DNA from 2 places in the Peribacillus sp. NJ11 genome. Region 1 is predicted to be linked to the other one. Evidence: a T-box and tRNA genes for the amino acid it is inferred to sense, from the RefSeq annotation. Region 1 holds a T-box; the other holds one or more tRNA genes.
What was found. The T-box of region 1 lies ahead of glyQ (glycine--tRNA ligase subunit alpha). A T-box ahead of a tRNA ligase gene usually reads a tRNA of that ligase, here a tRNA-Gly.
Positions count from the first base shown of each region.

Region 1 (16,336 bases):
GGGTCGACCGTCACTTTATTGTCACATTTTACTGCAATGTTCATAACGCGACTCAAAGCTTCCAGGCTTTCTTTAAAGCCTTCTTCGTCTTTTTTAGCATCCAAGACGTGTGCCCGTTCCACGATGGAATGGATATAACCGATCTCATTTAACAGAACTGCGTCAATCAAATCGTAACGGATTTGCTGTTCTTGCAGTAGGTGTTTGACACGGGCTTTAAAGAATGTGAACATATCCGCTTTAACTTCCTCAAGTTCACGTTTTAAGATGCCTTTTGATTCAAGTCCTTTAAGGCCTAAAACAATAAGCTCCTCTAAAGGGATATTCCATTTCTTCTCAGCTAGAATTTGAACGACACCGCTCGCCTGCCTTCTTAAAGCGTATGGATCCTGGGAACCTGTCGGAATGACGCCAATAGCGAAGAATGAAGCCAAAGTATCAATTTTTTCAGCTAAACTCACAACCGCTCCAATGACTGAAGGCGGCACATTGTCATCCGCATGCCTTGGCATATAGTGTTCATTGATAGCCGCGGCCACTTCCTTGGCTTCTCCTTTTAGGAGCGCATATTTTTCACCCATATACCCTTGCAATTCAGGGAATTCATAAACCATATGACTCACCAAATCGAACTTGGCAATTTCTGCTGTACGAAGCGCCATTTCTTTTTCTGCCTTTAAATTCAAAGCATCAGCAAGGGCACCGGTCACTGCAGTTACCCGGGCAGCTTTCTCGGCCAATGTACCAATTTCTTCATGATAAACGATGCTGTCCAACTTTTTCAAAGCTTCCGAAATCCCTTTTTTCTGATCTTCTTTATAGAAGAATGCTGCATCCGATAGTCGGGCTCGCAAGACTTTTTCATTTCCTTTAGAAACCTTATCCAAATGGCGATCGTCCCCGTTACGTACGGTTACAAAGAAAGCAAGCAACTTCCCGTCCTGATCTTTAACAGGGAAATAACGTTGGTGTTCCTTCATTGATGTGATCAATACCTCTGCTGGAAGCTCAAGGAATTCTTCCTCAAATTGTCCAAATAACACCGTTGGATACTCTACCAAATTATTCACTTCTTCAAGCAGTTCTTCATCGACTGGGATAATCCAACCCTTTTCCTGCTCAAGCCCTTTAATCTGATCTAAAATAACTTGTCGGCGTTTATCTGGATCCGCCATTACAAATTGTTCTTTTAACGTTTCTTCGTACTGATCCGGCTGCTCGATGATTGAGCTATCGCCCAAGAAACGGTGTCCCTTTGTTTCACGGCCCGTTTCCACATCAGCGATGCTAAATGGCACTACGTCATTCCCGAATAAGGCAATCAGCCATTTAATCGGACGGACGAAGCGGAGCTCTTGATTGGCCCAGCGCATATTTTTCGGGAACGTCATACCACTGATGATTTCCTGCAGCTCGGATAAAAGCTGAACAGTCTGCTGTCCTTTTATGAATTTATTCACATGGGCATATTCCACACCCTTGAGTTCTTTAAAATAAATATCCTCTGAAGTCATGCCTTGGCCCCTGACGAATCCCAATGCGGCTTTAGACCAGTTGCCTTCGCTGTCCAAAGCGATTTTCTTAGCCGGTCCTTTTGCTTCTTCTTCGATATCCTTTTGTGATTCTTCCACTTCTTTCACCAATATGGCCAAACGTCTTGGTGTGGAAAAGGCTTCAACCGTTCCGAAATCAATCGCTTTTTCCGTTAGCCATTGCTGCACTTTATCTGACAACTGTTTCATGGATGCTGTCACAAAACGGGCTGGCAGCTCTTCCAATCCAATTTCCAATAACAAATCACGCTTGCTCATTTGTATTCTCCCCTTTCACTTTAAGAATCGGGAAGCCTAATTTTTCCCGCTCTTCATAGAAGGTTTTGGCAACCTTACGCGCTAGGTTACGGCACCGGGCAATATATCCAGTTCTTTCCGTCACCGAGATGGCACCTTTCGCATCCAAAAGGTTGAATGTATGTGAACATTTCAAAACATAATCATAGGCAGGATGTACAAGCCCTTCTTCCATTTGGCGATGCGCTTCCTTTTCATACATCGTGAAAAGTTGAAACAGCATATCAAGGTCGGAGGTTTCAAATGTATATTTTGAATGTTCGTATTCCGGCTGTCCAAATATATCCCGAACTGTGAATCCTTCTGTCCATTCTAGGTCAAATACGTTTTCCTTATCTTGAATGTAAGAGGCGAGACGTTCGATCCCATATGTAATTTCCACGGAAACCGGTTTACATTCAAGGCCGCCCACTTGTTGGAAATATGTAAATTGCGTAATTTCCATTCCATCTAGCCAAACTTCCCAACCAAGACCAGCACACCCTAGTGATGGGTTTTCCCAATTGTCCTCCACAAAGCGAATATCATGCTCAAGCGGATTAATCCCTAATGCACGCAGGGAATCCAAATATAACTCTTGGATATTGTCAGGCGAGGGTTTCATGATCACTTGGAACTGATGATGCTGATACAGTCGATTAGGATTCTCACCATAACGACCGTCAGCCGGACGGCGGGATGGCTCCACGTAAGCAACGCTCCATGGCTCAGGTCCAATGGCTCTCAGGAACGTGTATGGGCTCATCGTTCCTGCCCCTTTCTCGACATCATAAGCATTCATTAATATACAGCCTTGTTCAGACCAATGCTTTTGTAACGTTAAAATCATATTTTGAATATTCATCGTACACCTCCAGGTTATTTAAAACGGCTCTTTGAAAATTAAAGGTTCGGAACCCATTCACATTTTGGCAAACAAAAAACTCCCGTCCCTATGCGAAATGCATAGGGACGAGAGTATACCCGCGGTTCCACCCTAATTGCCGTTTATAAAACGGCCTCTTTTCAAAGCAACATGCTCCGGAAACGCCCTTCCCTGTAAATCCATATCCCGGCTTCCACCGTCCCGGGTTCGCTTTTTATGGAGAATGACAGATACTCTTTTCCATCAACGCAATCTTCTTATTTTGATGATTAGAATTTTATACAAACTAGCATGGAATGTCAATAGGTCAGATCCTAAAACATATCTTTCATCGTATCAATCTGTTTCAGGAACTTTTTTGATTTCAAATGCAGACCAGAATATTCCTCATAATAAGCATCGATGATTTTTTGCAGTTCTTTTTTCGTTTCAGGCTTGACGGAAATGTTTCCGAGCCTTGATAAATCGAAATAATAAAAGATCCGCAGCAATTTGACGGCTGCAGGTGAAATTTTATAATGATAAGGGTCCTTCCCCAGACAGCGGTGACAGATAAAGCCCGCTTCCCGAAGCGAAAAGGAGAATTCCCCTTCCGTTTCACCACATACGGCACACTGATTCAGCACTGGGTTAATCCCATTGACGGGCAGCATCTTCATTTCAAAAATGAATTTCAAAACCTCTGCGTCATATTCCTCGTTTATGTAATGCAAGGTTTGCGAAAGCAATTCATACAAATATGGATTCGGTTTCTTATCCTCGACGCTTTTATCAAGCAATTCAACAATATATGAGGCATAAGCAGTGGCAAAAAGATCCTCCCTTATGAAACGGAGTGAATCGACCATTTCGCCTTGCTGAAGACTTCCGAGTCCGGTTGATGTGGTTATAAGAAAATACCCGGAGCAAAAAAGCTGTGTGACGGCAGAAAGCCTGCTGTTAGGTTTACTGGCTCCCCTGGCCATAACGCCAATTTTTCCTAGCTCACGGGTATATATAGTAATGATTTTGTTATTTTCTCCATATGCAGTTCGCCTTATGACAATGCCCTCACATTTTTGGAGCATACCAAGACACCACCCATGCTCGCCAAGACTAACCTATGAAACAGGAAAATCAATTTCTGCTAGCTCATCATTCAATACCAAGTGTCTTTCCTGTCTTTCGACTTCTATCTCCTTAAACAGCAAATAGGTGTCCACATTACCTGTTTCACTAAATAATTCCCAGGTAAAATCCAACATATAAAGCCCACCTTTCGTTTTTAACTAGCAATATGAATATCCGACCATATGATTAGCTTGACCGTTTTCCAAACTTTCATGACGCGTAAATTTTGTTAATTAATACTCGCTCTCATTGAAACCATAATCACGAAGCTGGCTGGCTTTGTTACGCCAATCCTTCTGTACCTTTACCCACAGTTCCAAGAAAACTTTCGAGCCCAATAAGTTTTCGATGTCCACTCTGGCACGGCTGCCGACTTCTTTAAGCATCTTCCCTTGCTTTCCGATGACAATGCCTTTTTGTGAATCACGTTCGACAACGATCGTCGCCATGACATTAATTGTATCGCTGTTATCCATTTTTTTAATTGAATCGATGACAACAGCCACTGAATGCGGAATTTCTTCACGTGTCAGGTGCAGCACCTTCTCGCGGACCAATTCGGAAATGATAAAACGTTCCGGGTGATCGGTCACTTGACCAGCTGGATAAAACTGGGGACCTTCAGGCAAGTGTTCCTTGATTTGTTCAAGCAATGTCTCGACGTTATTTCCTTCAAGCGCAGAAATCGGAACGACTGCCGCAAAAGGGTAAAGCTGTTGGTATTTCTCAATGATCGGAAGTAAATCATCTGGATGCATCGCATCGATTTTGTTTACAACCAGGAAAACAGGCGTTTTTACGGATTGAAGTTTTTCGATGATAAACTCATCACCGCGTCCGTACCCTTCAGTCGCATTGATCATGAAGAGAATCAAATCGACTTCTTTCAATGTATTCGTTGCCACTTTCATCATGAAGTCACCAAGCTTATGCTTTGGTTTATGAATGCCGGGTGTATCAATGAAAATCATTTGTGAATCGTTTTGTGTTAGTACACCCTGAACCTTATTTCTTGTTGTTTGCGGTTTATCACTCATAATGGCGATCTTTTGACCGATGACACGATTAAGAAACGTACTTTTTCCAACATTAGGTCGTCCAATAATCGAAATGAAACCTGATTTGTAACCTTTTACTTGTGTATCGTCAAATAATTTATCCATTTAAATCCTCCGGTGAAAAAGCTCCTGGAAGCAATTCCTTTACTGTTAGTTCTTTTATATCTCCATTTAAGTTGGTCAAAACAACCGGCATATCCTGTTCGCACAGTTCTGAAATAACCTGCCTGCACGCCCCGCATGGAGAAACGGGACCATCGGTATCTGCCACTACTGCAAGTTTAGTGAATTTTTTATCGTCATGGGCATAAGCGCTGAATAAAGCGGTCCTTTCGGCGCAATTACACATGCTGTATGCAGCATTTTCTATATTACAACCATGATAGACCTTCCCATCAGCGGTTAAAAGGGCTGCCCCCACTTTAAATTTGGAATAAGGCACATATGCTTTTTCCCTTGCTTTTTTAGCTTCAACAATCAATTCATTCGTATTCAATTCACATCTTCCTTTCAAATTGAGTACCATTCGGCAACCTACAGGCCAAACTTAGGCAAAAAGATAATCAATCCAACTATTATAGAAAATATAGCATATATGAATACAGCTCCGGCTGCAATATCTTTTGCCTGCTTGGCAAGGGGATGGATTTGATCCGTCACCAGGTCAACTACCCTTTCAATCGCTGAATTAACGAGCTCTAACGTAATCGTACCGGCAATGGCTGCCAAAATGAAAAGCCATTCCATCCCATTCAACGAGAAGTACCAGCCAAAGAATACGACGATTGCCGTTAACGCGAAATGAATCTTAATATTGCGTTCCGTTCGAACAGCCTCCAAAATTCCCTGACAGGCAAAAGAGAAACTTTTTAATAAAGGATACCTTTTTTTACCCTTCTCTTGAAAGTCCATATTCTTCCAAGATCTCCTTTTGTTTAGTGAACATCACTTTTTCATCTTCTTCATTCATGTGGTCGAATCCCAATAAATGAAGGAAACCATGCAGCGCTAAAAATCCAAGTTCACGGTCAAAAGAATGACCATATTCTTCAGCCTGCTCTTTCGTCCGTTCAATCGAAATGATGATATCGCCTAACATGCGTGGCATTTCCGCCCCGACAATTTCCACTTCATCTTCTCCCATTTCTTCTAGTGCAAAAGAAATGACATCGGTAGCTGAATCTTTGTGACGATATTCTTTATTGATTTCCCGAATTCTCTCATTGTCTACAAATGTAACAGACAGCTCGGTATCTTTTTCAATGTTTTCTTTTTTTGCAGCAAATTGCAAAATGCTTTCAACAAGTCGCTGGGCCTCTTCAGTTACTTCGTTCGTTTCATCCATTAAATCGATAGCTAAAATCATTCTTTCACCTTCTGTCCTAATTTATCCGTCTCCGGATATTCAATCCTGGAGTGGAAGATACCATTCAGCGATTCACATAAGGAATGCTTAACGATACTCAATTCTCTCATAGTAATGTCACATTCATCAAATTGACCATCTTGAATCCTATCCTGAATGATGAAACTTACCAGTTCTTCTATCTTCTCTGGCGTTGGATGCTGCATCGATCTCACTGCAGCTTCCACACTATCGGCAATGCCTATGACAGCTACTTCCTTCATTATCGCCCTTGGCCCGGGATATCGGTAAGCTGCTTCCAGTGTGGCTTCATCCTGTTTTTTTGCCTTATGGTAGAAAAATTTCAATAAAGTGGTCCCGTGATGCTGCTCTGCAATATCCACAATCTCTTTCGGGAATTTATGACTGCGCAGCATCTCCCCGCCATCTACGGCATGGGCAATGATGATATCCCTGCTCGTTTCCGGCTGCAGCCGATCATGCGGATTCTCCTCATTCATCTGGTTTTCGATGAAGAAATGCGGCCGCTTCGTTTTACCGATATCATGATAATAACTGCCGACCCTTGCCAGCAATCCATTCGACCCGATGGCTTCACAAGCAGATTCCGCCAAATTGGCGACCATTACACTGTGATGATACGTCCCAGGAGACTCAATCAAGATCCTCCGCAGTAACGGATGATTGGGATTCGCAAGCTCGATAAGCTTAATGGATGATAAAATCCCGAAACCAGCCTCGAAAAACGGCAACAGCCCCATTGTCAAAACGGCTGAGCCCACTCCGGAACCCATGGCAGCAGCAGCATAATATAAATACTCCATTCTAGTATAATGGCCGTCCATAATAAAAATGAGAGAAAAAACAAATGCGATATTGATTAAAGACAATAGCAGCCCTGCTACCAACACCTTTGATTTGAAATTGGGTCTTGATAAGATGATGATTGCCGTCAATCCCCCGTAAATGATATAAAGCCCCATCGAGAAATCCAGATTTCCAGGTGTATCACCATTAAATATAATCGTACCATACGAACCTAACAATATGATCATGGCTACCGCTAACTTATCATTCAATAATATCTTGATGAGCATCGCCGCCATGGCACCCGGGAAAATGTATTCCAAATTCGAATTTTTAAGGTCGGCCAGAATGCTGACCGTTTTCATGGTAGCCATTGAAAGGATAAAGACAAGACTGAAGATCAATAACTGATTGTACTTGTTGTCCTTTTTTGAAATGGAAAAGTGGAAAAAGTAATAAAAAGCGCCAATGGTCAGAAAGATGAATAGCAGCAGGCCGATATACGGGTAGATGGTAGACTCGGTATTTAAAAAGCCTGCCAATTCCAGCTGCCTATATACATCCCTGTCCACTAACTGATTTTCTTCAACGATGATCTGTCCTTGGAGGATCCTGATCGGCTCCACGCTCTCGATCGCTTTCCTTCGCTGTTCCTCGGTTTTGTCCTTATCGAAAAACACATTCTGAATGATTGCCGTACGGGCAAGGGAATTGGAGGCTTTTTTCATATCGCCATTGATGCTCATATAGCCCAATTCCTCTACAACCTTTTTCTTGGCATTTTCGACGTCACTGGCAGCGATCCGGGAGCTCATCACATTATTCACGGCAGTAATGGTTGAATCCTTCGCAATTTTCAACTCATCTTCATCCGCCTGCACTAAAGCCAGAAAAACGGATTCCTCAATATCTTTATTGACTTCATCGGTCAATTTTTCTTTTAATATGGATACTTTTTGAGCATCCGTCTTTACGGTCCCTTTTTTATCTTCTTTTCCCTCATCTTCTTTATGATCTTCATCGGGGTCCGTTTCTTTATTCACCTCAATCGCTGAATCGAAAATGGATGAAATCAAGTCGACTTTATTTTTGGCATATTCTTTTTTTAAAGAATAAACATCGGCCACCTGTTTTGAAATCTCTTCTTTTTCCTGTTCCGTCTTATAGGTATCTTCCACGGTCTTGGTTGAACGGATTGTTTGTTCCGCAGGCTTAAAAAGCTCTACCTGGACCCTTTCCGGCTTTACGTTGGAGAACATTAACCCATAAGCTATCAAACCAAGTATGATAAACAATAGCACTTGAAAAAAACGATGGACCAACAGCCCTTTTATTTGAGTGAAAAATTTCTGGATACGATTCAAGGAAGGTCCTCCTAAAAAAAATGATGTTTATTATTCTAGATATGTAAAATCATAACAGTTTTCATATAAATTTTCACCTCGTATTAATAAATGTAAAGCTTCTTTCGATCCATATCCACTTTTTCACCGAAAAGATAGGTCATTTCGACACATCACGAAAAATCCGCCGATTGAAAATGGCGGATTTTTTCTTATGACTTCGCCTGCTCGTAAGCAGTAATGATTTTGGCGACAAGCGGATGCCTCACTACATCACTTTGTTCAAAATAAACAAAGGAAAGGCCTTTAATATTCTTCAAAATCTCTTCTACCCGGACCAGACCTGACTTCATGCCTTTTGGAAGGTCAATTTGGGTCCGGTCTCCCGTAATGACCATTTTCGATCCGAAACCTAGCCGGGTCAAAAACATCTTCATTTGGGCTTCTGTCGTATTTTGAGCTTCATCCAATATGACAAAGGCATCTTCAAGCGTACGGCCCCTCATGTAAGCCAGAGGAGCTATTTCGATCGTTCCGCGCTCTATCATCCTTTGGGTCTGTTCCATCCCAAGAAGGTCATGGAGAGCGTCATACAGCGGACGTAGATAAGGATCTACCTTTTCTTTCAGATCACCAGGCAGAAAACCGAGGCTTTCGCCCGCTTCGACGGCAGGCCGTGTCAGGATGATCCGTTTAACATGTCCATTTTTCAATGCATTGATTGCCATCACCACAGCAAGATAGGTCTTCCCTGTACCGGCAGGCCCAATTCCAAATACCAGGTCTTGTTTCTTTATTGCCTGGATATAGTATCTCTGGCCGATAGTTTTGACTTTAATGGATTTCCCCTTAGCCGTTTTAGCGATTTCCTCATCATATAATTCTCCGAAATACTCCAATGTGCCTTTCCTAGCCAATTCAATCGCATAAAGCACATCTCTGGAACTGATTGCAATTCCTTTTCTGATCACTGTCAATAGTGCCTTAAGGATATCCTGCCCCATCGTTACCCGCTCGATTTCCCCGGCAACACTCACCGCTTCACCCCGGGTAATGACGGAAATCCCAAGCTCCTCTTCAAGCACTTTTACATTTGAATCTCCATTGCCCAATAAAGCGATTGCTTCATTAGGTGATTCTATTTCCAGCTTAATTACTTTCACATCATCTGCCATTCGTTAGTCTCCTTGAATGATTGGCTGTCCAATCGCTATATCTTCAATAACTTGGTAATGTATAGATAATTTAACTTTACCATTCTCCATGCTTTCGTGCAAAATTTTTTCTTCGACGATTTCATCTTCCTCGTCTAAATGCTTTTTCAATTCCGCTTTAGCCATTTTCCTGCCTTCCTTCACAGCCTCTTCCTCCGTATAACTTCGAACTATATCTTCCTTGCTCCTTAAGGTCACCTGTTTATAGGAAATGGGCAGTTCCCATTGAAGAAAATGAAACGGCCTCACTGTCGTTTCTTTTACCTGTTTTTCATAACCTGGGTCCTTGAATCCCCAAACAGGCAGGGAGAAGTCCCCCATTTTCAAAAAGTGCCTGCTCGTTTCATTTCCGTTAAAAACAGAAAACTTGGTTTTTAACGGCACATCCACTTTCGCTTTATACCACGTTTTCCCTTTTATTACTCCCTGGGCTGATACAATTTCCTGTTTATCCTCTTTTCCAATAAGTCCCGAAACAAGAAGCTGTCCTTTTCCTACATAATCATTCACATTTACTATAGATTGTCCTTTTTCAACGAACATATCAGTGATGATCGCTTTTTTGGAAGCGACCAAATTTTGTGGAGATGTTTTCTCGACCTCTTTAGGCTGCCGTTTTTCAACCACCCGGAAATGGTATGTCGTTCCCTTTAGCTCTACCCCTACCCATGTCAATGCACCAATCCGGTCCGACAGCTTACGCTGAATCGTATCCACATCATCAACAAAGAATTGTACTTTACCGATCTTCACACCCATCTTGTCCAATTCTTTTCGGATGGCATGCTCGGTAGCCGGCTTGGCATCTTGCACCTCGATGCCCCATACCATATTGGAAAGTACAAATATGCAAAGCAGGAAAGCGATCAGACCCACTAAAAACCCGCTGTTTTTCATAATTCTCTTCATTAGGAAAGGGAAACCCTTTCCCTGCATGAACTTTACTTTACAATCGCTCTTTCGCATGACCTGACGGAGTTTAGGGATATCCCTGACATCCATATGGAAAATCAGGGCCTCGCTGCCGACGCGCTTCACTTCCCAGATATGAAGCCCCCTTCTCGTCAGCATATTTATCAGCCGTTCTGCACCTTTGCCATAAGCCTTCACTTTTACATAGCCTGTATAATAGTTTGTCCATTGGTTTTTCATGGAGACCTCCCGGGATCATTCATTGATAAAATAAACCTTGTCAATTTTGCCTTCGAGCATGATTTCTTCCGGCAAAATCGTCTTTATGACAAAGGCGTTTCCCTTTATCAGCAACTGCCCATTTTTCAGCATCAATCGTACTTCGCTGTCTGTAAAAGCCAATAAGCCACGATGGTTTTCAATATAAATATGTAATTGTCCGATCATAGTAATTCGCGGCAGGTCCATCATGACATCTTGCGGAAGGTCCATTGTTTTGGTCATAAGCTGTTTCACTTTTTTTCCCCAATTGCGTGCCATAAAAAAGAACCCCCTTTCATCTCAATGTATGAAATGAAAGAGGGTTCTAGCACAAAATTATAAGGGAATGAAAGTCTATTTTTTTCATGCACCAAGGACAGGCTGAAAAAGGCCCGGGGTGCCGAATTACCTTCTGGACCGCTGAAGACTTCGCTTCGCCCTTGGCGGTCCCAGCACTTCTGACATGATGATGCCATCAATCAGCTGCTTTTTCCCAAAAGACGGTCCTTTGCGATAGACCGGACTGTTATTATCAGATATCGCTGATGTAATTTGATCTGCCTTCGCTTTTTGATATAAACGCTCTTGATCGTACTTCTGCTGAAGCCGTCTAAGCTCCGCAATCCTTTTGTTCGCTTCGTTATTCGTCTCATCGATTACTTCAAAAGCCTGTGTTGCCTGCTGATCGACTTTCCTTACGGGAGCAGGGGCAGGCCTTTGCTGCTGTTCCCCTTGCGACATTTCGCCCTGAAGCTCCCGCATGACCTCCTGCCATTTCTTTTTCGGAGGCGTGTTTGGATCATCATTTTGCTGAGGCTGCTTTTTCTTTCCTAACATGGACGTTAAAATACCGATCAAGACAATGATAAGGAATGGGTTCTTGAGAAAGAAATCAATAAAATCTCCCATTTAAAGACCTCCCTTCCCTGACCTAATTATTATTGTTATTGTTGTTGTTGATATTATTGTTATCCTTTGGATTTTCGGATATTTTACTGATGGAATCGCGCATATCCGTATCGGCCGTGATATTTTGGATATTCATATAATCCATCACTCCAAGATTTCCGCTTTTCAGTGCATCGGCCATGGCCAACGGAACTTCCGCTTCGGATTGAACAACCTTCGCTCGCATTTCCTGAACACGGGCAACCATTTCCTGTTCAAGTGCAACAGCCATTGCACGCCGTTCTTCGGCCTTCGCCTGGGCTATTTTCTTATCTGCCTCCGCTTGATCGGTCTGTAATATGGCCCCGATATTTTTCCCGATATCCACTTCAGCTATGTCAATGGAAAGAATTTCGAATGCCGTTCCAGAATCCAACCCTTTTGATAAAACCGTTCTAGAAATCAAATCGGGGTGTTCCAGTACATCCGTATGCATTTTAGAAGCACCGATCGTCGATACGATCCCTTCACCTACACGGGCAATGATCGTCTCTTCACCGGCACCACCGACTAGACGTTCAATATTGGCACGGACCGTAATCCTTGCCTTCGCTTTCACTTCAATCCCATTCATCGCTACACCAGAGATGAACGGAGTTTCGATCACTTTCGGGTTAACGCTCATTTGAACGGCTTGAAGAACATCACGACCTGCCAGGTCAATAGCTGCACCCCGTTCGAAAGGTAAGACGATATTGGCACGTTCTGCAGCAATTAAAGCATTCACTACGCGATCGACATTACCCCCTGCAAGGTAATGGCTCTCCAATTGATTCGTTGAAACATTGATTCCAGCCTTATGAGCCTTGATAAGGGGATTAACAACCCTGCTTGGTATAACACGGCGAAGCCTCATCCCAACTAATGTAAATATACTGATTTTGACTCCTGCCGCTAAAGCGGAAATCCATAACATTACTGGTACGAATGTGAAAAACACTGCCAATACGATGATGGCAGCAATCACTGCCAGTACAATAAATATCGTTCCTGAAGTTATCACTTAATGATTCATCCTTCCTGTATCTTTTAATTTTAATTCGAATCCGGAATTTCCCGGACGACCACCCTAGATCCTTCAACTTTAACGATCATGATTGACGAACCTTTGGAAATAAAGCTTCCTTCAGTCACGACATCGACTCTTTCATCTTTGATCAAAGCTGTTCCCGAAGGCCTCAAGTCTGTCATGGCCTTCCCTTCCACACCTAATAAATCAACTCGATTCGGATTGCTGACATACCCTTGTTCCGTTTTTGTTGCATCGGTTAATATCATTTTCCTGAAAAATTTCATTTGTTTTCCAAACACCTTTACAAGTAGGATGAATACCAAAATGGATACGGTGACCGCAATTAGCAAGGATATCGTCATATGAACAGGATCATCTGATGCGAGGAATAAACTCCCCACGATCGCTGTAAATCCAAGCAGTCCGATAATCCCCCCTGGGAGAAAAAACTCAATTAGAACGAGAATGACCCCAATGATGAACATAGCTAACGATTCGTACCCGGTGATACCAGCGACAAGATGGCCATAGAAGAATAAGACGAGACTTGAGATCCCAATTACCCCTGGAATTCCAAAACCAGGTGAGAACAATTCCATCACAATCCCGATTCCCGCTAGCGTCAATAAAATGGGAACGACGATCGGATTGGTCAAAAAGCGGGCAAGTTTCTCAGGAAAGCTTTCTTCGATTGACCGAATATCGGCATCCTCAACCCCAAGTATACTATACAGCTCCGCTTCCCCAGAGACGGTGCCTTCACTATATCCAGCCTTTTTTGCCTGTTCAGCTGTAAATGTCAGCAACTTTCCTCTTTCCGCTCCATATTCGGGAAGATTGATGTCATCATCCGCCATCGCCTGAGCGAAAATGGGATCGCGTCCATTTTGTTCTGCAGCAGTCTTCATGGCAGCCAGCCAATAAGATTGCGCTTTCTTACCTGCAGCGTTCCCTGTTGAATCAATGACAGCCGCCGATCCCATGGTAGCACTTGGAACCATATAGATCTCATCTGCACTTAGAGAAATATATGCACCTGCAGATAGTGCCCTGTTATTGACGTAGGCAACTGTCTTAATTGGTGAATCGGACAGTAACTTTGCGATTTCCCCTGCCGCATCCACAGCACCTCCAGGGGTATTCACTTCGAATACGACAAGATCTGCATCAGCTGCTTCAGCAGTGGTCAGCGCACGTTCCAAAAAGGCCGAGAGCCCCTTTTCCACCGTTTCTTCAATTGGAACATGGTAAACGATCTTTTCTTTTGCAGAAACCGACGATATCCCAAATGAAGACATGGTGAACAGCAATCCAAACAGGAGTACAGATAAATAACGCCAAATTTTCAACGGAACGCCCCCTTTCCCGTATTAAACGCTGTAAGTGCCTCCAATTTCATGAAGATACTTACCAGTAAAATTCAGGCCGCAACTAAATTCGAATAAGGAGCAAATGAAGCAACCCTTTACTCTGTTCTTTAGTTATTACGTATGTATATGAAAAAGGTTTCAAAAAAAGCAAATAAAATTGAAAGTACCCTATATTATCTTGGACTTTGCTTCAAAAATATACGCATAAAAACCGTGAAATACACAAAAACCACAGGCAATTTGCCTGCGGTTAGGTTTCGAGTTTTAAGTTTCGAGTTCAAGATAGATGTTGTTGTACTAATTTGTTTACTAGAGAACCATCCGCTTTACCTTTAACTTTAGGCATTAAAGCTCCCATAACTCTCCCCATATCTGCTTTGGATGTTGCATTGACTTCTTCAATCGTTTGTTTAACAATAGTAGAAATCTCTTCTTCTGAAAGTTGCTCAGGCATATATGCCTCTACGTATACTAGTTCGGTGCGGACTTTATCCACGAGATCGGAACGACCTGCGTTTTCAAACTCCTGGAGGGAGTCTTTGCGTTGTTTTAATTCGCGAGAGAGCACTGTCAATTCTTCATCATCTGTTAATTCTTGTCTCTGCTTTAGAGCTTCGTTTTGAATAGAAGCTTTCAGCATCCGAATAACAGATAGTTTGTCCTTTTCCTTGTTCTTCATCGCTTGTTTCATATCATTATTTAAACGCTCGAGAAGACTCATCTTTCCACCCTCTCTTAGAATTTACGTTTTCTAGCAGCTTCAGACTTTTTCTTACGTTTTACGCTTGGTTTTTCATAAAATTCACGCTTCCTAGCTTCCTGAAGCGATCCTGCTTTAGATACAGTACGTTTGAAACGACGAAGAGCATCTTCAAGCGATTCGTTTTTACGAACGACGGTTTTAGACATCTCTTTCCCTCCCTCCGAAAACAACACACTAACTCAAGTTGTCAACATGTTATACATGTACTAAACAATTATAATATATCATCTTTAGCAGGTCAACCAATAAAATCAAACTTATTTTGAATTTAATCATGTTATTATCATAACTTTTCTCAAAACGGCATGGAAATCCAATTTATAGCATGTCTCCTCATAATGGACCATAAGATTATTAAGGGGTGACAGTCATGTTTGAGCTATTTTTATTCCTGCTATTCATTGCGATATTTTTGGCAGGTATGTCAGTTTTACGAATCGGACTGTTCAATATGTCCGGTGCAGCATTAAAAACTTTTCTATTTAAGGTAACGGATAAGCCATGGAAAGGTTTCATGGCCGGAACCATCTTTACGGGGATCCTGCAAAGCAGCTCGGCGGTCATGGTCATGACGGTCGGCCTCGTTTCTGCAGGAAGCTTAACATTCCCGCAAACAATCGGGATTATTCTTGGAACGAATATCGGATCTACCTTTACAGCAGAGTTCATGACCTTCTCTTTGGATCGTTGGATCATTCCCGGAGTTGTCAGCGGCGCTTTCCTTTGCTTCATGCCTAAAGTATTACCGAGAAGCTTAGGGATGTCCCTGATCGGAATCTCTGCCATCTTCGCGGCAATGAGTGGTTTTAAAACGCTTTCGACACCGATTGCTGCCTATCCATCCATACAGACGCTCATCCATTACATAGAGGGTCATATGATTTATGCCCTATTAGCCGGAATACTATTGACGGCACTCATTCATTCCAGTTCAGCAACCATCGGGATAGCCATGAGCTTTTTGATGAATGGGGAGTTATCCGTCGCTTCCGCAATCATCATCATGCTCGGATCCAATATAGGCACTTGCATCACCGGATACATGGCCAGCATCGGTTCTGGGAGACAAGCCGCCTTCACGGCTTATGCACATATTTGGCTAAACGTCATCGGGGTTGCCGCATTCCTGCCTTTTGTGGACACCCTGGAACGAGCGGCTGCCTTTTTCACCGAAAACAAGGGGACACAGCTCGCCCATGCGAGTGTCATTTTCAATATCTTGACTTCTTTGGCTGTCTTGCCTTTCGCACGCCAATTCTCCAATTTCATTCTTTTGGCACATCGGCCACATATAAAAAAATAAGCCGCATTCGAAAGAATGCGGCTTATTGCAATATCAATAATCCGAATCAGCCGTTAAGCCCTTTACGATGGAGACACCTGCACTCGCTCCAATTCTTGTTGCACCAGCTTCAATCACGTTCTGGGCATCAGCCGTGTTGCGGACTCCTCCTGAA
Region 1 covers NZ_JAUCFO010000001.1:2,947,473-2,963,808, reverse strand. The annotation lists gene glyS (glycine--tRNA ligase subunit beta) at 1-1,811, opposite strand, end outside; gene glyQ (glycine--tRNA ligase subunit alpha) at 1,798-2,694, opposite strand; T-box leader at 2,795-2,971, opposite strand; gene recO (DNA repair protein RecO) at 3,030-3,782, opposite strand; gene QUF86_RS14600 (YqzL family protein) at 3,816-3,959, opposite strand; gene era (GTPase Era) at 4,059-4,988, opposite strand; gene cdd (cytidine deaminase) at 4,981-5,379, opposite strand; gene QUF86_RS14585 (diacylglycerol kinase family protein) at 5,418-5,795, opposite strand; gene ybeY (rRNA maturation RNase YbeY) at 5,773-6,249, opposite strand; gene QUF86_RS14575 (HD family phosphohydrolase) at 6,246-8,420, opposite strand; gene QUF86_RS14570 (PhoH family protein) at 8,612-9,574, opposite strand; gene yqfD (sporulation protein YqfD) at 9,578-10,765, opposite strand; gene yqfC (sporulation protein YqfC) at 10,781-11,065, opposite strand; gene QUF86_RS14555 (hypothetical protein) at 11,192-11,695, opposite strand; gene floA (flotillin-like protein FloA) at 11,718-12,719, opposite strand; gene QUF86_RS14545 (NfeD family protein) at 12,770-14,089, opposite strand; gene QUF86_RS14540 (GatB/YqeY domain-containing protein) at 14,394-14,837, opposite strand; gene rpsU (30S ribosomal protein S21) at 14,852-15,025, opposite strand; gene QUF86_RS14530 (Na/Pi symporter) at 15,250-16,182, shown strand; gene deoC (deoxyribose-phosphate aldolase) at 16,216-16,336, opposite strand, start outside.

Region 2 (16,336 bases), 2.7 Mb from region 1:
TAAAAAGATATAATCCCAGAATGTAGACAAACTCGATGAAAATCGAGTTTGCCTACATTTTTTTAAGAGTTTGTACAATTTGAACTTTGCCTCCAGGCACTCGCTTTCCGCGGGCGGTCCGACCTCGGCGCTTTTGCGCCTGCGGGGTATCCTCTGGACGCGCTTTTCCCGCAGGAGTCTCGCACACCCGCTCCAATCTACTTTGTTTTAAAATTTAGATAGAACCCCTTTTGTCTACAAACTGATAATCCTTCATTACCTTTAGTTGTATCTTTTTATCCATATGAAGGATATTAATTATTAGAAGTCACCTCATCAGACATAGCTTTCACTGCAGAGTTAATAGAATCATTAATGAAAGGATAAATTGAAAATGGTTGAAAATAAGCACAGGTCCTCTTCCGAATCTCTGAAATTAGATGCGATACATACGACATTTAAACAGGCTTTTGAAATAAAAAAGAATCCATTTCCTTGGATAAAAGCACTAAGTGCAGGCATAGCTGCTGCCTTACCTGTTTTCATTGGTTTATTACTCGGAAATTTAGCTTACGGTTTACTGGCAGGGATAGGAGGTTTCACTTATTTATACGTTTTTAACCAACCGTATCACCAAAGAGCTAAAAAGATTTTCTTTGTGATGGTGGGTCTTGCTTTATCTGTTGTTTTAGGGACGCTTTTGGCTCCATACCAATTGGGAACAGCCATAATGATGGGAATCATCGGGGCAAGTGTTTTTTTTCTATTTGGTGCATTAAAGATTACCGGTCCTTCGGCGGTATTCTTCGTCTTGAGTTTTGCACTTGCGACAGGTATGCCAGTTGATCAAAGTTTGGCCCCGTTGCGTGGGGGCCTCGTTTTAATGGGTGGGGCACTATCTTGGATAATCTGTATGTTAGGCTGGTTTTTCAACCCTCATGGACCAGAATCGCTTGCGGTGGGAAAGGTGTACAGAGAATTGGGGGCATTCTTTGATTCCATGGGAACCGAGAAATTCAATAAAGCAAGACAGGGAACGGTAATGGCGATGAAACTCGCTGAAGATACACTGTTAGCCGGGTTTTCAAACAGGCGAAGTTCAGATGAGTTAAAGCGGTTGTTCTTATTGAATGAACATGCGAATGCCATATTCTTGAAGGCACTGGAAATTTCCTTGAACAAAAATATCGTACTGCCGCAAGAATTAGGTCAATCCGTTCATGCCCTGGCAGGTTCAATTGCATCTAAAACAAAGAATAAAAAAAAGATCCTTCAACCTGACCAAATGACTGAAGAGGTGGAAGAGTTATTCATGAAGATTTATAATGCAGATGCCATCATGAATGAACCTGTCAAGAAAATCGATCAAGCAGCAACCATCTCAAAGCCTTCTTTAAAAACCATTTTTCTTGGGGCGTTCGATAAGAATTCAATTGTCTTCCTCTCTTCCGTTCGATATGGAACAATCCTTACCATTGCTGCCATCATCGCCTATTCCGCCGATTTTAACCGTTCGTACTGGATTCCCTTATCCTGTGCGGCCGTTATGTCGGGTTCGACCATCATCGCCACATTCCATCGGGCGGTCCAAAGGACTTTCGGGACGGTCATCGGACTCCTGATAGCAAGTTTAATTCTAGCAGCCGTTCATAAAGAGTTCATCATCGTTCTGATCATTTTATGTTTGACATTCATTACAGAGCTTTTCATCGTTCGGAATTATGGATTGGCGGCGATGTTTTTTACCCCTTCAGCATTGATCATGGCCGAATATTCATCTCAAAGTTATGATTTCAGTTTTTTTGCGACTGTAAGGATAACCGATATCGTCGTTGGAAGCTTGATAGGTCTTATTGGGTCGCTGTTGCTCGGAAGTCGTTCGGCATCCAGTCTTCTCAATCATTTGATAGCCAAAACGATTCGAAGCCAGGGGCAGTTATTATTGATGGCGTTCTCTGAAAAAGATAATGACCTTGCAATTGATGAAAGCAGCGAAAGGAACAAAATGCAAACAAATATGGTGAATCTATTAACGGTCTACAATGCATCCCTTGGTGAGATATACAAAAACAAGACTAGACTGGAATCTCTTTGGCCCGTTATATTTTCGATAGAACAGATGGGCTATTATCTAAATGCCAGCTTGAAATCCTCTGAACGGCCAGTACTATCAGAGAGAAAGCTCGCTCAGTTGCTGTATGTTTTCGAAACCATGGCGATAGCGGCAGATAAAGGTAGATCACATACTAGTAAAGAAGTGCCTGAAATTGAAGGATATTCAAAAATCCGCCGGGAAATTTTGGACCTTCAAGAAGCGCTTCAGTTTTGCGGAGAAGCAACTGGCTAATCAATCTATTGATTCTAATAAGGGAGTTCATATTTGGCTCCCATTCATTTAACGAGTGATTTCTTCGCCTCTGTTAATAGGATGCAATTGGAATGTTTGTAAAAAACTCTGTAAAAATGCCAATTTTCATTATAAAATGTAAATACATAGAGAAAGGTGATGAACCATGTCAAACGTTGCTAAATTTCGTGATTTTTTAACTAGTGAGAAAATCTATATGAATGAGTTGAATGAAGATGGCACCACCTTTTTTAGAGCTGAGCAAAAGTTAAAGGACGGGTGGAAGGTCCTTTTAGTATTTGCATTCAATGAAGATGAAAATGTGGCGGACTTATTTTGCTTTAATGTCGCCGAGTTGAAGAATCCTGAAAAGAAACAGGATGTACATACACTGTTGAATGAATATAATGCTAATTTTAGGTATTCAAAGCTTTATGAAGAAAATGGGACGATTTCCATTAGGTATTCATACTCCATCGAGGGGGATATCGTACCGGATCTCGCGTTCAGGAAGTTAATCATGCTGCTTGAAACGGCACAGCAGGTTTATCCGCGGTTAATGGAAGTCATATGGTCATAACATAATATAGGATGAAAAAGTTCTCTGAATCAGGGGACTTTTTAACATCTTTACTAAAGTGAATGAATATATTATCGTTACAATCCATTAATTTAAATTTTTTTAAAAAGAACTATTGCATTTTTTCACATTAAACTATATAATTAATTTTGTTGGTAATTCGACAAAGTTCTACAAGGATTATGCGGGTGTAGTTTAGTGGTAAAACCTCAGCCTTCCAAGCTGATGATGAGGGTTCGATTCCCTTCACCCGCTCCAATACATACTCATAACGTAGGGTTTCGTTACCTGGAGAACGAAGCTTTGCGTTTAAATATTATAACTAGGATTCTACTGTTTACAGTGGAATTTTTTTATTGTCCAAAATTACCATCCAGGAGGGTGGCTATTTTGATGCAGCACACTCATGTTCAAACTGATTAACTACGGTAGTAGAATCAGTTTGAACAAGGGTGTGCTTTTTTTGTCCAAACAAACGTTTATTGTTGCGATTGCTTCTTTGAATAAAAGGTATTGAAGGAAATATTTGTAATGCGACTACCCAATCTTGTAGTATTGATAATGAGAGTAAATATATTTCATGTTTTCGCGTAAATCCTGATCCTTTAATGGTTAGAGGAGAATTTCGGGAAGTTTGTTCAATGGATCCATTTTGAATTGTGAATATGGAGGGGGAAGCGAAAATGTCACTACTTTTAGAACCAATAGGTTTAATCCAAAATAATAGAGTTAATTTGGAAGATGATTATTGGGGAGAAGTAATTTCCGAGATAATTATGGATGAATCCAAATTCAAAGAAGATTGCCTGTTTGGATTAGAACAATTTTCACATATTGAAGTCATATTTTATATGAATAAAGTGGACCCTGACAAAATTCAGTTCAATGCCAGGCATCCAAGAAATCGAACTGATTGGCCAAAGGTAGGTATCTTTTCTCAAAGGGCCAAAGCAAGGCCAAATCAGCTTGGTGTATCCAGATGTGAATTGTTAAAAGTAGAGGGTCTAAAGATAACTGTGAGGGCTTTGGATGCCATTGATGGAACTCCAGTATTGGATATTAAACCTTATTTGTCTGAATTTGGCCCGATTGGCCAAGTGAAACAACCCAATTGGTCAAAAGAGGTAATGAAAAACTATTATAGTAATGGTTAACAAAAGTATGAAATTAATTTCAAGTAGTTGGCTTACATTAACTGTGTCCAAATCTAATCTTGCTATTTCAATCATTCTTATATGCTCTTCCATTCAGGAATCATTATACTCCTTTATCGGGGTGGACGAGAGGGTAAATAAAAGGATACTAGCTAGTTCCTTGGAAATTATGAAAAGACCCCTTCCGATTGTGGAAAGGGTTTATTTCCGTTCAATTTTGATTATCCTTCTACAATCGAGTAAGTCCCTTCACCACCGTGTATTTCAAGGAACATGTCCATCAAAGATTTCGTTAGCTGATGGGCTTCAGTGATTGGAGTCTTGGGTTGTAAATAAATGATTTGGATGGCCCTTTTCGTCTCTTCGGTGACTTTCGTTCGTTCTGAATCAACGTATGGACTTCCGAAAGCACCATCATGATCGGCTGATGTAATCATATTTTCCATGGAATTCAAGCGGCCGTTCAAACCGTCATAACCATCTGTTCCCTCGCCAATCTTAATCGAGATGTCACCCGCTAATTTATCCGCATCATAAATGCCGATAGGAACTTCATATAAAAGGGAGAAGAAGTTATTCAAATCGATGGCTGAATGGATGGGTGTCAAGTAATTCTGTTTTTTAACGCGGCGGTAAAGGGCTTCCACGGATGGGCGATACCGTGACGGGTTGGTTCCTGTGGTCTTGAAAATCTCTCGCCACTCTTTAATGCCGGAAAAGTCGGTCAACTCCTTTTCTTCAAGGTCGAAGAAAAGAGCCTCCTGAAATAATTGAAGTCTTCCTTTCACCATTTGCGGGGAGGGACCTACTTCGATGTTTTCATATGTAATGATCCCAACTTTGAATTCAGGGATTTTGCTGCTAAGATTAGCCGATATGGTAATTTCCAAGACGTTACACCTCCAAAAATGATTGGAATTAGTTTATCATAGATAGCAATGGTTTGAAATGAATACAAGCTTCGATGGGAATACTGAATGAACGTAGGTGATTAATATGGATATGAATACATTCAAGCAAGAAGTGATTTTATATAGTAAAGAGATCGGCATCGATAAAATCGGGTTTACATCGGCCACGGCGTTTACCGAATTGAAAGGTCGGCTGGTACGTCAACAGGAACTGGATTATCAGTCAGGGTTTGAAGAAGCCGATATAGAAAAAAGGGTCAGGCCTGAATTGATATTCGATAAACCGCAATCCATCATTTCGATTGCGCTTGCGTATCCTTCGAAATTGAAGGATGCTCCGCAAAGTACAAAAGGTGAGCGACGCGGGATTTTTTGTCGGGCTTCGTGGGGAACGGATTACCATGCCGTCCTTCGGAATAAATTGCAGTTACTTGAGGATTTCATTAAAGATAAAGTGCCAGGGGCAATGGCGAAGTCAATGGTTGATACGGGCGAATTATCAGATCGGGCTGTTGCTGAGCGGGCAGGAATTGGCTGGAGTGCAAAAAACAGTATGATCATCACTCCGGAATACGGGTCTTATGTCTACTTGGGAGACATGATCACCAACCTGCCATTTGAACCGGATCAACCGATGGAAGATCAATGCGGGACATGCAATAAATGTGTCGATGTTTGCCCGACAGGTGCGCTCGTTCAGGGTGGTCAGCTAAATTCCAAGCGTTGCATTGCGTTCTTAACGCAGACAAAGGGTTTCCTACCGGATGAGTTCAGGACGAAAATAGGCAATCGTTTGTATGGATGTGATACATGTCAGACCGTATGCCCCAAAAACAAAGGAATGGATTTTCATCTTCATGAAGAGATGGAACCCGACCCCGAGTTAGCAAAACCGCTGTTGAAACCTCTGCTTACGATTTCAAATCGGGAATTCAAAGAGACATACGGCCATGTATCTGGCTCTTGGCGCGGTAAAAAACCAATCCAACGAAATGCCATTTTAGCATTGGCCCACTTCAAAGATGAAACGGCATTGCCTGAATTGATCCTGGTCATGAAGGATGATCCGCGGCCCGTCATACGGGGAACGGCAGCCTGGGCAGTTGGTAAAATTGGTCGGGAGCAGGCCGTTTCCATACTGGAAGAAGCACGAATGAAGGAAACGGATGAAGAGGTATTGGCGGAAATAGAAAAAGGACTACAGTTTACCTTGGAAACAAAATGATATGTAAGACGTAGCAGCCCCGTTAATATTAACGGGGCTGCTTTTTTGCTTAAGATATTCCGAGTTCCTTCAAGGAAACTTTCTATATATTTATAAGATTCGAAAGGGTTGAAACCCTCATTTTATGAAGTTGTGTTTTTGTCCATGCCCTCATACATACACATTAGCATAGATGGTAAGAAGGAGGGCATGAACTTGAGGAATCAATTGCAACGCCTTTTACAAGAAAGAGTGGAGTTTTATACTTCCGATAATCAGGAACGGAGTGAAAGGAAGTTACATCTGAAAAAGGATTTGATGAGGAACCGTGCTGCGGAAATTGTTCGGGTGAATGCTGCAGGCAAGGTACATTCGAAGAGAAAGGAAGACATGGAGACTGTCCTGACTTATCATGTGCACCTGCAATATTTATTGAAACAGGAGGATTCATTTTATATAGAAGAAGAAATGGAAGAACGGGAGGCTCGGTTTCGAAATGGGTATATAGTGGATGAACGTGAGCTGTTTCCCACCATTGAAACGGAAGAGGTACCGCCAGAATCTGATCCAGGTGCAGATCGTCTCGCATATAAGTACGATCGGATGAAGGCCGTCCAATATGCCGAGCGTTGGTGGAACGAATTCAATCCGGCTTATAATAAATTCACTGATGATTGTACGAATTACATTTCACAATGTTTACATGCGGGAGGAATCCCGATGTGGGGGGCGCCAAACAAAAATAAGGGCTGGTGGATAAGAGGGAAAAGCTGGAGTTACACATGGACGACGGCCCATTCTTTATATCATCTGCTTAAAGCCGGGAATGCCATCAGGACAAAGCAGGTGAAGACGGCCAAGGAATTGAATTTGGGTGATATCCTCTGTATAGATTTCGAAGGGGATGGGCGGTTTGATCATAACTTGATCGTAACGGCGAAGGATCAGGATGGGATGCCGCTTGTGAATGCCCATACGATGAACAGCCGACACCGGTATTGGACGTATGAGGATTCGACTAGGTATACACCGAATATCGTTTATAAATTCTTTGCGATTTTGGATGGAAGGTGATTGGTTTTTAGTCTTTTTTGTTTAATGCTATAATTAAGGTGAAGTTTAAACTAGAGGTGAAAATGAAGTGTCAATACATGTAGTTTTATATCAACCACAGATTCCAGCAAATACAGGCAATATCGCAAGAACGTGTGCAGGGACGGATACGTCTTTACATCTCATTCGTCCGCTCGGTTTCTCAACGGATGACAAACAGCTCAAAAGGGCCGGTCTCGATTATTGGGAGAATGTAAAGATCCATTATTATGATTCGTTGGAAGAGTTCTATGAAAAGAATGCCGGCGGTGAATTTTATTACTTAACGAAATTCGGGGAGCAGCCGCATTCCAGCTTCGATTACAGTGATCAAGACAGTGAGATATACTTCATTTTTGGCCGTGAAACGACAGGTCTCCCGAAAGAGCTGATCCATGAAAATATGGATAGGTGCCTAAGGATTCCAATGACGGATAAAGTACGTTCCCTTAATCTTTCGAACACGGCTGCCATCTTGGTTTATGAAGCATTGAGACAGCAAAATTACCGTGAATTGGATTTGAAAACAAAAGATTGAGTTTCATCACTGCATACTGTCATCGCGGTAGATTCAGCCCCGATGATGGTTGTTTTGTTTCACTTTACATATTGAATAGGGGTGGGAGCTTTGAATCATATTATTGAGAAGATTTTAGATCACCGTTCCATTCGTTCTTTTGAGGACAAGCTATTGTCTGAGGAGCAAATCAGTACGATTGTGGAATGTGCCCAGGCTGCATCGACTTCAAGTTATATTCAAGCGTATTCAATCATAGGGGTATCCGATCCGGAAAAGAAAGCCAAGCTTGCTGAACTTGCCGGACCACAATCTTATGTAGAGAAGAATGGGCATCTATTCGTCTTTTGTGCTGATTTATATCGTCAGGATATGGTTTCCGAAATGGAAAACACGGACCTGACTGAATCGATTGAAAGTACGGAGAAATTCATGGTTGCCTGTATTGATGCTGCTCTAGCTGCTCAAAATGCAGCACTGGCCGCAGAATCGATGGATCTTGGCATTTGCTATATCGGCGGGATCCGCAATAATCTCCCGGAAGTGTCAGAGATTTTGAATATACCTCATCGGGTCATTCCGTTATTCGCCCTAGTGGTCGGATATCCGAAAAACCGTTCTGATAAAAAGCCGCGTTTGCCGCAGTCCAATATCTATCATGAAAATGGATATCAGGAGGATAAGCAGGAATTCATCGGACAGCTTGAAGAGTACAATGAAACGATCTCGAGTTATTACGAGCGTCGGACTAAAGGTAAACGAAAAGACACCTGGACCGAGCAAATGGCTGCCATGCTTGGAAAGAAAAGCAGGTTATACATGAAAGATTATGTGGAGAAGCAAGGATTTAAGAAACATTAATCGATGAAATGACCTTTTAGTAATATTCTTACCGTTCCCATAAGGGACATTTACCAAAATCCTGAACATGAGCTAAACAATAAAGATCCCAGAAATATTTCCGGGATCTTTATTGTTTTCATTTGTCGCTAAGAAACGGTTCAGCTCAATAATCCTATCAGAATTACTCCTTATATACCCATGAAATAACTATTGACAATATATTTAGATAGAATTATAGTAATTAAGTAATGGATAATGATAATCATTTTCATTTGATTTTTTACTTATCTTTTTTACAATAAATGGAGGTTAAAAAATGGTTCGCCTATATACAGAGAATTTAAATATTGGTTATGGTGAACGTTTGATTGTAAAAGATCTCAGTGTGGAAATTCCAGATAAAAAAATCACAACGATCATCGGTTCAAATGGATGTGGGAAATCCACACTTTTGAAAGCGATCACCCGGATCATTCCAAATCAATCAGGTATGGTTGTTTTAGATGGGATGAATATCTCAAAAGAGAGCACTAAGATCCTTGCAAGAAAAATGGCCATACTTCCGCAGACACCCGAGAGTGCAAGCGGATTGACAGTTGGCGAGCTCGTATCATATGGGCGCTTTCCCTATCAAAAAGGTTTTGGGCGTCTAACCCAAAAAGACTATGATGTGATTGATTGGGCACTTGAAGTGACCGGCACGAAAGACTTTAAGTTCCGTCCGGTGGATGCTCTCTCAGGAGGTCAGCGCCAGCGTGTTTGGATTGCCATGGCCCTTGCCCAGGAAACGGAAATCATCTTCCTTGATGAGCCGACCACCTATTTGGATATGGCGCATCAGCTAGAGGTTTTAGAACTCTTACAGAGGCTGAATGTAGAACAGGAACGTACGATTGTCATGGTTCTTCATGATTTAAACCAAGCTGCTCGCTTTGCCGACTATATCATTGCCTTAAAAGACGGGGAAATAGTCAAAGCGGGAGATTGTGAAGAAGTCATCACACATGAAGTGCTTAAGGAAGTATTCCATATTGATGCGGTTATCGGACGAGATCAACGAACGAACAAACCAATGTGCAGCACATACAATTTATTAAAAGGAGATTTGACAACAAATGAAAAAGATAATGATCCCGTTTATACTGCTGTTAGTGTTAATTATTAGTGCTTGTGGTAACGAGTCAACCGAAAAAGAAAAAGGCTCCACTTCCAAAAAGGAAAAATCAGGTACCATCACTTATCAATCTGAAAATGGTCCTGTTGAAGTTCCGGCAGATCCTAAGCGTGTTTTAGTACTATCTACTTTCGCTGGTAATGTAATGGCTTTGGATGTTAACCTTGTAGGGGTTGATTCCTGGTCTAAAATGAACCCGAATTTTAAAGAGTTAAAAGACGTCGAGGAAGTAACAGACGAAAACCTGGAAAAAATCATCGAATTGAATCCGGATTTAATCATTGGTTTATCAACGATTAAAAATGTTGATAAATTAAAGGAAATTGCTCCAACCGTAACATATACATACGGAAAAGTGGACTATTTAACACAACACATAGAAATTGGTAAGCTTTTGAATAAAGAAAAAGAAGCCCAAACTTGGGTGGATGATTTCAAAAAACGTGCAAAAGCGACCGGTGAAGACATTAAAGCTAAAATCGGTGAAGATACTACCGTTTCGGTATTCGAAAAGTTTGACAAACAGTTCTATGTATTTGGCGATAATTGGGGTCGTGGAACGGAAATCCTTTATCAGGAAATGAAATTGGCAATGCCTGAAAAAGTAAAAGAAGCGGCGTTGAAAGATGGTTACTTCGCTTTATCTTTAGAAGTTCTGGCAGACTATGCTGGTGATTATGTGATTTTGAGTAATAATAAAGATGAGGACAATTCATTCCAACAAACAGATACGTATAAAAACATTCCTGCTGTTAAAAACAATCAACTCTTTGAAGCTAATGCGAAAGAATTCTACTTCAATGATCCAATAACATTAGAATACCAATTAGACTTCTTTTCAAAAAGTTTTCTTGGAAAATAATACAGCGAGGGAGAGGGATTCCAATTCCTCTCCTTTTATTCTATAAAAAAAGAGATGAGAGAGACAGATGACTAATGAAAATCAACGTTTCATCCCATTTATATGTAAACTGATGATAGGGATTGCTGTATTCATAGGCATGTTCATTATTTCCATGGCATTTGGTGCGGCTGATGTTACCGTAAGAGATGTCTGGCAAGCACTGACATCAAATGCTACCGGTGAAAAGATTTCAATCATTCGGGAAATCCGGTTCCCTCGTGAAGTGGGGGCAATCTTTGTTGGTGCAGCACTTGCCGTTTCTGGTGCCATCATGCAGGGGATGACTAGGAATCCACTTGCCGATCCGGGGTTGCTTGGATTGACGGCAGGAGCCAATGCGGGTCTGGCCATTACTTTGGCATTTATTCCAACAGCTAATAACTTAGGGATCATGACTGCGTGTTTTATAGGTTCCGCTGTGGGGGCAACCATGGTTTTTGGGATAGGTGCGATGAAAAAGGGAGGATTTTCTCCTTTACGGATCGTATTGGCTGGTGCAGCAGTCTCTGCATTCCTATTTGCCGTTTCGGAAGGTGTCGGCATTTATTTCAAAGTATCAAAAGATGTTTCGATGTGGACTGCAGGCGGGAATATCGGAACATCATGGGATCAGCTTCGTGTAATCGTCCCGTTCATTTTAATAGGCATCCTGATCTCCTTTCTCTTTTCCAGACAGCTCACCATACTTAGCTTAAGTGAAGAGGTGGCGGTAGGATTAGGTCAAAAGACAACACAAATAAAGGCGGTACTCTTCGTAGTCATCATTCTCCTGGCTGGTGCTGCCGTTGCGCTTGTTGGGAATATGGTATTCATCGGGTTAATGGTTCCCCATATGGTTCGGGCTATCGTGGGTACGGATTATCGATTCATCCTGCCTATGTCCGCGATTTTAGGGGCCACTTTCATGTTGCTTGCCGATACGATCGGACGTACTATCAATTCTCCATATGAAACGCCTGTGGTAGCGGTTGTTGCGATGATAGGTTTACCTTTCTTCCTCCTAATCGTTCGTAAAGGAGGTAAAGCATTTTCATGATCCAGTCAGCATTAGTCAAAAAACAGCGATGGATATTAGGTGCATTATCCGCACTCATTATCATTACGATCATTATTGGGACGTGTTCGGGATATTCGAACCTTTCTTTTGGGCGACTGATTCCAACGCTTTTCGGGCAAGGGACGTTTAAAGAGGAATTCATATTATTTTCCGTCCGATTACCAAGAATCATCATTACCCTTTTAGCAGGTATGGCCCTTGCACTGTCGGGAGCTATTCTACAGGGAATCACACGCAATGATTTAGCAGATCCCGGAATCATCGGAATCAACTCAGGAGCTGGTGTAGCCATTGCCGCTTTCTTTCTGTTTTTCCCGATTGACGCAGGTTCATTTGTTTATATGATTCCACTTGTCGCTTTTATCGGCGCGTTACTGACGGCCTGTTTAATATATATACTCTCATTTAAGAGAAGGGTGGGTCTTGAACCCGTTCGGTTAGTGCTGATTGGGGTTGGTTTTTCAATGGCGCTTTCAGGCCTGATGATTGTCCTCATTTCATCGGCGGAACGGGCAAAAGTCGATTTCATCGCAAAATGGTTGGCGGGGAATATTTGGGGCACGGATTGGCCCTTCATTTGGGCAGTTCTGCCATGGCTAATCGTCCTTATCCCATTCACTTTATATAAAGCAAATCGTTTGAATCTGCTTGGTTTAAGTGAACCGGTCGCAATTGGAGTGGGTGTATCGATTGAAAAGGAACGGATTGTATTGCTAATAACTGCTGTCGCACTGGCCGCAGCTGCTGTTTCCGTTACAGGCGGAATTGCATTCATTGGACTCATGGCTCCGCATATAGCAAAATCATTGGTAGGACCTCGAAATCAATTATTCATTCCAGTTGCCATTTTAATCGGTGGATGGCTATTGTTGCTTGCCGATACGATAGGCCGTAATATAATTGAACCCGAAGGGATTCCTGCAGGTATCATGGTTGCATTGATCGGTGCTCCTTATTTCATGTATTTATTGCTGAAAAAATAAGAACGTAGCTAAAATCCCTTGAAATTTTTCAGGGGATTTTATGCTTTTTGAGTACTTCCGTAGTTTTTTGTTATTATTCATGGGTTATCTATATCTAATTATTTCATCTGGATTCAAGCGTTTCGCTTCGAAAAAAAATACTTGAATAAACTTTTTTGTATTTACTCGGGTAGGAGTAAGAACTATTGTAGAATCATTTTGCAGTTCTTTCATCTTTTGGCGAACGACTGTGAAATCAAAAAATTTAGAAGCGTAATTTTCAAACTTTGGATTTGAAAAATCCGTTAAACCGAGCGAAGCAAAATGATTCAGCGATTGGTTGATGGTTCTGCGTATTCGCTGTTCGGCAGCTTTTATTTCACGATTAATATCAGCCTGCACAGCTGATGTTCCGAGCTTTTTCTTTGTGATTTCCACAAAGATATCTTTAAGGGTCGGGAAATGCTGTTTAAAAGTAAAAGTCCGTTCATACATAAATAAATATTGAAGCATTTCCATTAAATCTTTTGCCCCATTTTCTCCAACGATTCCTAATTCCGATAAAAGAAATTCGCCCACTTCTTTTATACTGTTCTCATTGAAATTATTTGATTTAGCAACTTTTGGCTGTTCAAAACTCAATACACTATTTAAAGAGGCTTGGATGTTAGTGATCGATCTTTCCAAATGGATACGTTCCATAACTTTTCGAATGACCGTTAATATTTCAATACGATTGATTGGTTTATTAATATAATAATCAATTCCGAGCGAGTATGCTTCACCAATTAGCTCCTTGGATTCAACCTGTGAAATCATTATTACTTTTCCGTTAAATGTATTTTTTATATGACGGAGTGTCTCAATGCCATCTCGAATTGGCATTAATAAATCAATGAATAATATATCAATTTGTTTTAAATTCAAAATATGTCCTTCTAATAAACTTCCATCTTCCGCTTCCTCCACCACTTCTCCTAAATCTTCGTTCTCAATGATTTGGCTTAAGTTTGAACGTATAGCACAATCGTCATCTGTTATAAAAAAACGCATGAAATCATCCTCTCTGAATCAACTTATGAATTGGTAACTTTATTGAAAAAAGGGCCCCGTTAACCTTATTTTCAAATAGGATATCCCCCCCCAGTTCTTTCACGACTTCATTAACATATGAGAGTCCAATCCCTGTTGAAGGTGTTCCGTATTGATCATATTTTGAAGTGAATCCAGGTTTAAATATAACGGTCTGATATTTTTGAGGGATACCAGGTCCATTATCAGCCACTTTAAATTCTACATTGTCGCAAATTTCACACAAACTTAAACGAATGATTCCCTTTTCTTTAATTGCTTCCACTGCATTAGCGACTAAATTATTGAAAAGAGATAATACGGTATATACATGATAATGTGAATGGTTATTTCCATCTAATGAGTATTCAAATTGAATATCCTTTCCAAGTGATAAGGCATATTTTTCATTAATTCGGATAATTAAATGAAAGAGTTCAGCAGCATTCATATAATCTTTAAAACTTTCATTGGAGATCAATTTAGATAGACCAGCAAAAATTCGTTGATTATCCTTCTTAACTTCATGCATTTCACCCGCGATACGCAAAGCCTTTTGACTATATTGCTGTGCAGGAACATCAGGTTGCTTTTCCCTTTTTTCCAGTTCTTTTAAATCACGATACAAATCATACGATTTCTTTGTAATATTCTCTGCATTTTTTAATGTTTTTTTTAAATGAATCGTTTCCTCATATAAATTTGAAATGAGCATCAGCATATGTTCATTTTGTTTTCTGATTTGCTTTTCTCTTGATTGTGCTTCATAAAGTTTCATCATATTAAAAAAGCTTAAAACGATAAAACTGTGTCCGAATGCGATCACGATCATCTCATTTAGTGAACCTAAGGTAATCGTTGTTTCTAATACAATATATTGAAAGAATAATTCTACAGAGTCGGACAATATTTCGATAATGAGACCAATAAATCCAATAACTAAAGATCGGTTTTGAAAGCGGTGTATTTTCACTAAAGAAAAAAGAAAGGAATAGGTGAAATAAAAGAAAAAACTAGGATATTGGACTTGGAAAGAAGAAGTCCAGGAAAAATTATCCTGCATGAAAAAGTCTATTAAGATTCGAAATACCACAACCATTGTTCCTGTCAAGATGCCTGAAAAAATGGCAGGTGTTTTCTGTAATAATAGTAAAAAGAAGAAAAGTGCAGGCGGACCAAAACTTATTCGAAACGTTTCATTTAAAGGATAAAAACTCAATTCGCCTGCTAATGGTACTGTTAACAACATCAGAATAAGGATATTGACCTCTTTTTTCATTAACGTACTGAGATTCAAGTCGTCACCTCCCAATTTGTTTAAAAAATCAGTATACAGTTTCATCGGCTTCAATACAACGCTTACTTTGTTCCTGATTAAACGGCTTAGTACCAATTATGGCAAAACCAATCTGTTTTTCTATCAACAAATAATGGTAACAATTGATGTGAATTAATCACGTTTTTTTTGTGGATTTTTATTTTTTAGAATTTGTAGGTTTTCGTATGTTTATGTAGTTCCCATTTTAAAATTAAAGGTAGTTAGAAATATTTTGAAAGCGCTTAACGATTTACATTGTGTTTTCATCAAATCCAATAAAGTAAGCACAAACAACTAATGAGGTGGAAGAATGTGATTGAAGAATTGTCAAAAGAGTATGACATTCACGTTAATAGCCAAAAGCAAGCCTGCTTAGATGAATGGGTGGCACACTACAGATCCTATGCAACAGAAGGACAAACCGCCAATTATATACCGGCATTGAGCAATATACGCTTATCGCAATTAGGTATCTGCATACTAGAGCCAGGTGGAACAATGATGAAGTCAGGGGATTGTGAAGTCCCTTTCACGTTGCAAAGTATTTCAAAAGTTCTCAGCTTTATAGCCGCATGCTTGGGTTGCGGCATTTCTTATGTTTTAGAGAGGGTCGATGTGGAACCAACTGGGGATGCTTTCAATTCAATTATTCGTTTAGAAATGCATAAGCCGGGAAAACCGTTTAATCCTATGATAAATGCTGGAGCGATTACTATAGCGTCGCTTCTTCCAGGGGATTCTTCACAAAAAAAATTGGAATTTCTCTATGCATTATTTGAAAATTTGTTAGGGAAGCGCCCGACAATCAATGAGGAAGTGTATCAATCTGAGTGGCAAACCTCTCATAGAAATAGAGCTTTAGCTCACTATTTAAAAGAGGCGAATTATTTAGAATCGGATGTTGAGGAAGCTTTGGAAGTTTACCTGAAGCAATGTTCCATAGAAGTGACCACGGAAGACATAGCCCTGTTTGGATTGATTCTTGCACAAGATGGATACCATCCTATTCGTAAAGAACAAGTTCTCCCTAAAAAAGTGGCAAAACTAGCCAAAGCATTAATGCTTACTTGTGGAATGTACAATGCCTCGGGGAAATTTGCGGCTTTTGTTGGGGTGCCAGCCAAAAGTGGAGTATCTGGTGGGATTATGGCGTTAGTTCCTCCAAATGCCAGAAGCGGACTGCCTTTTCAAGATGGATGCGGTATTGGTATTTATGGACCGGC
Region 2 covers NZ_JAUCFO010000001.1:221,034-237,369, reverse strand. The annotation lists gene QUF86_RS01140 (FUSC family protein) at 374-2,326, shown strand; gene QUF86_RS01135 (YbjN domain-containing protein) at 2,493-2,906, shown strand; tRNA gene QUF86_RS01130 (tRNA-Gly) at 3,091-3,164, shown strand; gene tsaA (tRNA (N6-threonylcarbamoyladenosine(37)-N6)-methyltransferase TrmO) at 3,590-4,060, shown strand; gene QUF86_RS01120 (B3/B4 domain-containing protein) at 4,282-4,950, opposite strand; gene queG (tRNA epoxyqueuosine(34) reductase QueG) at 5,057-6,196, shown strand; gene QUF86_RS01110 (amidase domain-containing protein) at 6,392-7,249, shown strand; gene trmL (tRNA (uridine(34)/cytosine(34)/5-carboxymethylaminomethyluridine(34)-2'-O)-methyltransferase TrmL) at 7,317-7,805, shown strand; gene nfsA (oxygen-insensitive NADPH nitroreductase) at 7,896-8,645, shown strand; gene QUF86_RS01095 (ABC transporter ATP-binding protein) at 8,944-9,792, shown strand; gene QUF86_RS01090 (iron-hydroxamate ABC transporter substrate-binding protein) at 9,743-10,663, shown strand; gene QUF86_RS01085 (FecCD family ABC transporter permease) at 10,731-11,741, shown strand; gene QUF86_RS01080 (FecCD family ABC transporter permease) at 11,798-12,745, shown strand; gene QUF86_RS01075 (response regulator) at 12,830-13,777, opposite strand; gene QUF86_RS01070 (sensor histidine kinase) at 13,782-15,044, opposite strand; gene QUF86_RS01065 (glutaminase) at 15,429-16,336, shown strand, end outside.
Region 2: it has a tRNA-Gly gene. The T-box ahead of glyQ (glycine--tRNA ligase subunit alpha) is inferred to sense a tRNA for this amino acid. The anticodon was not compared.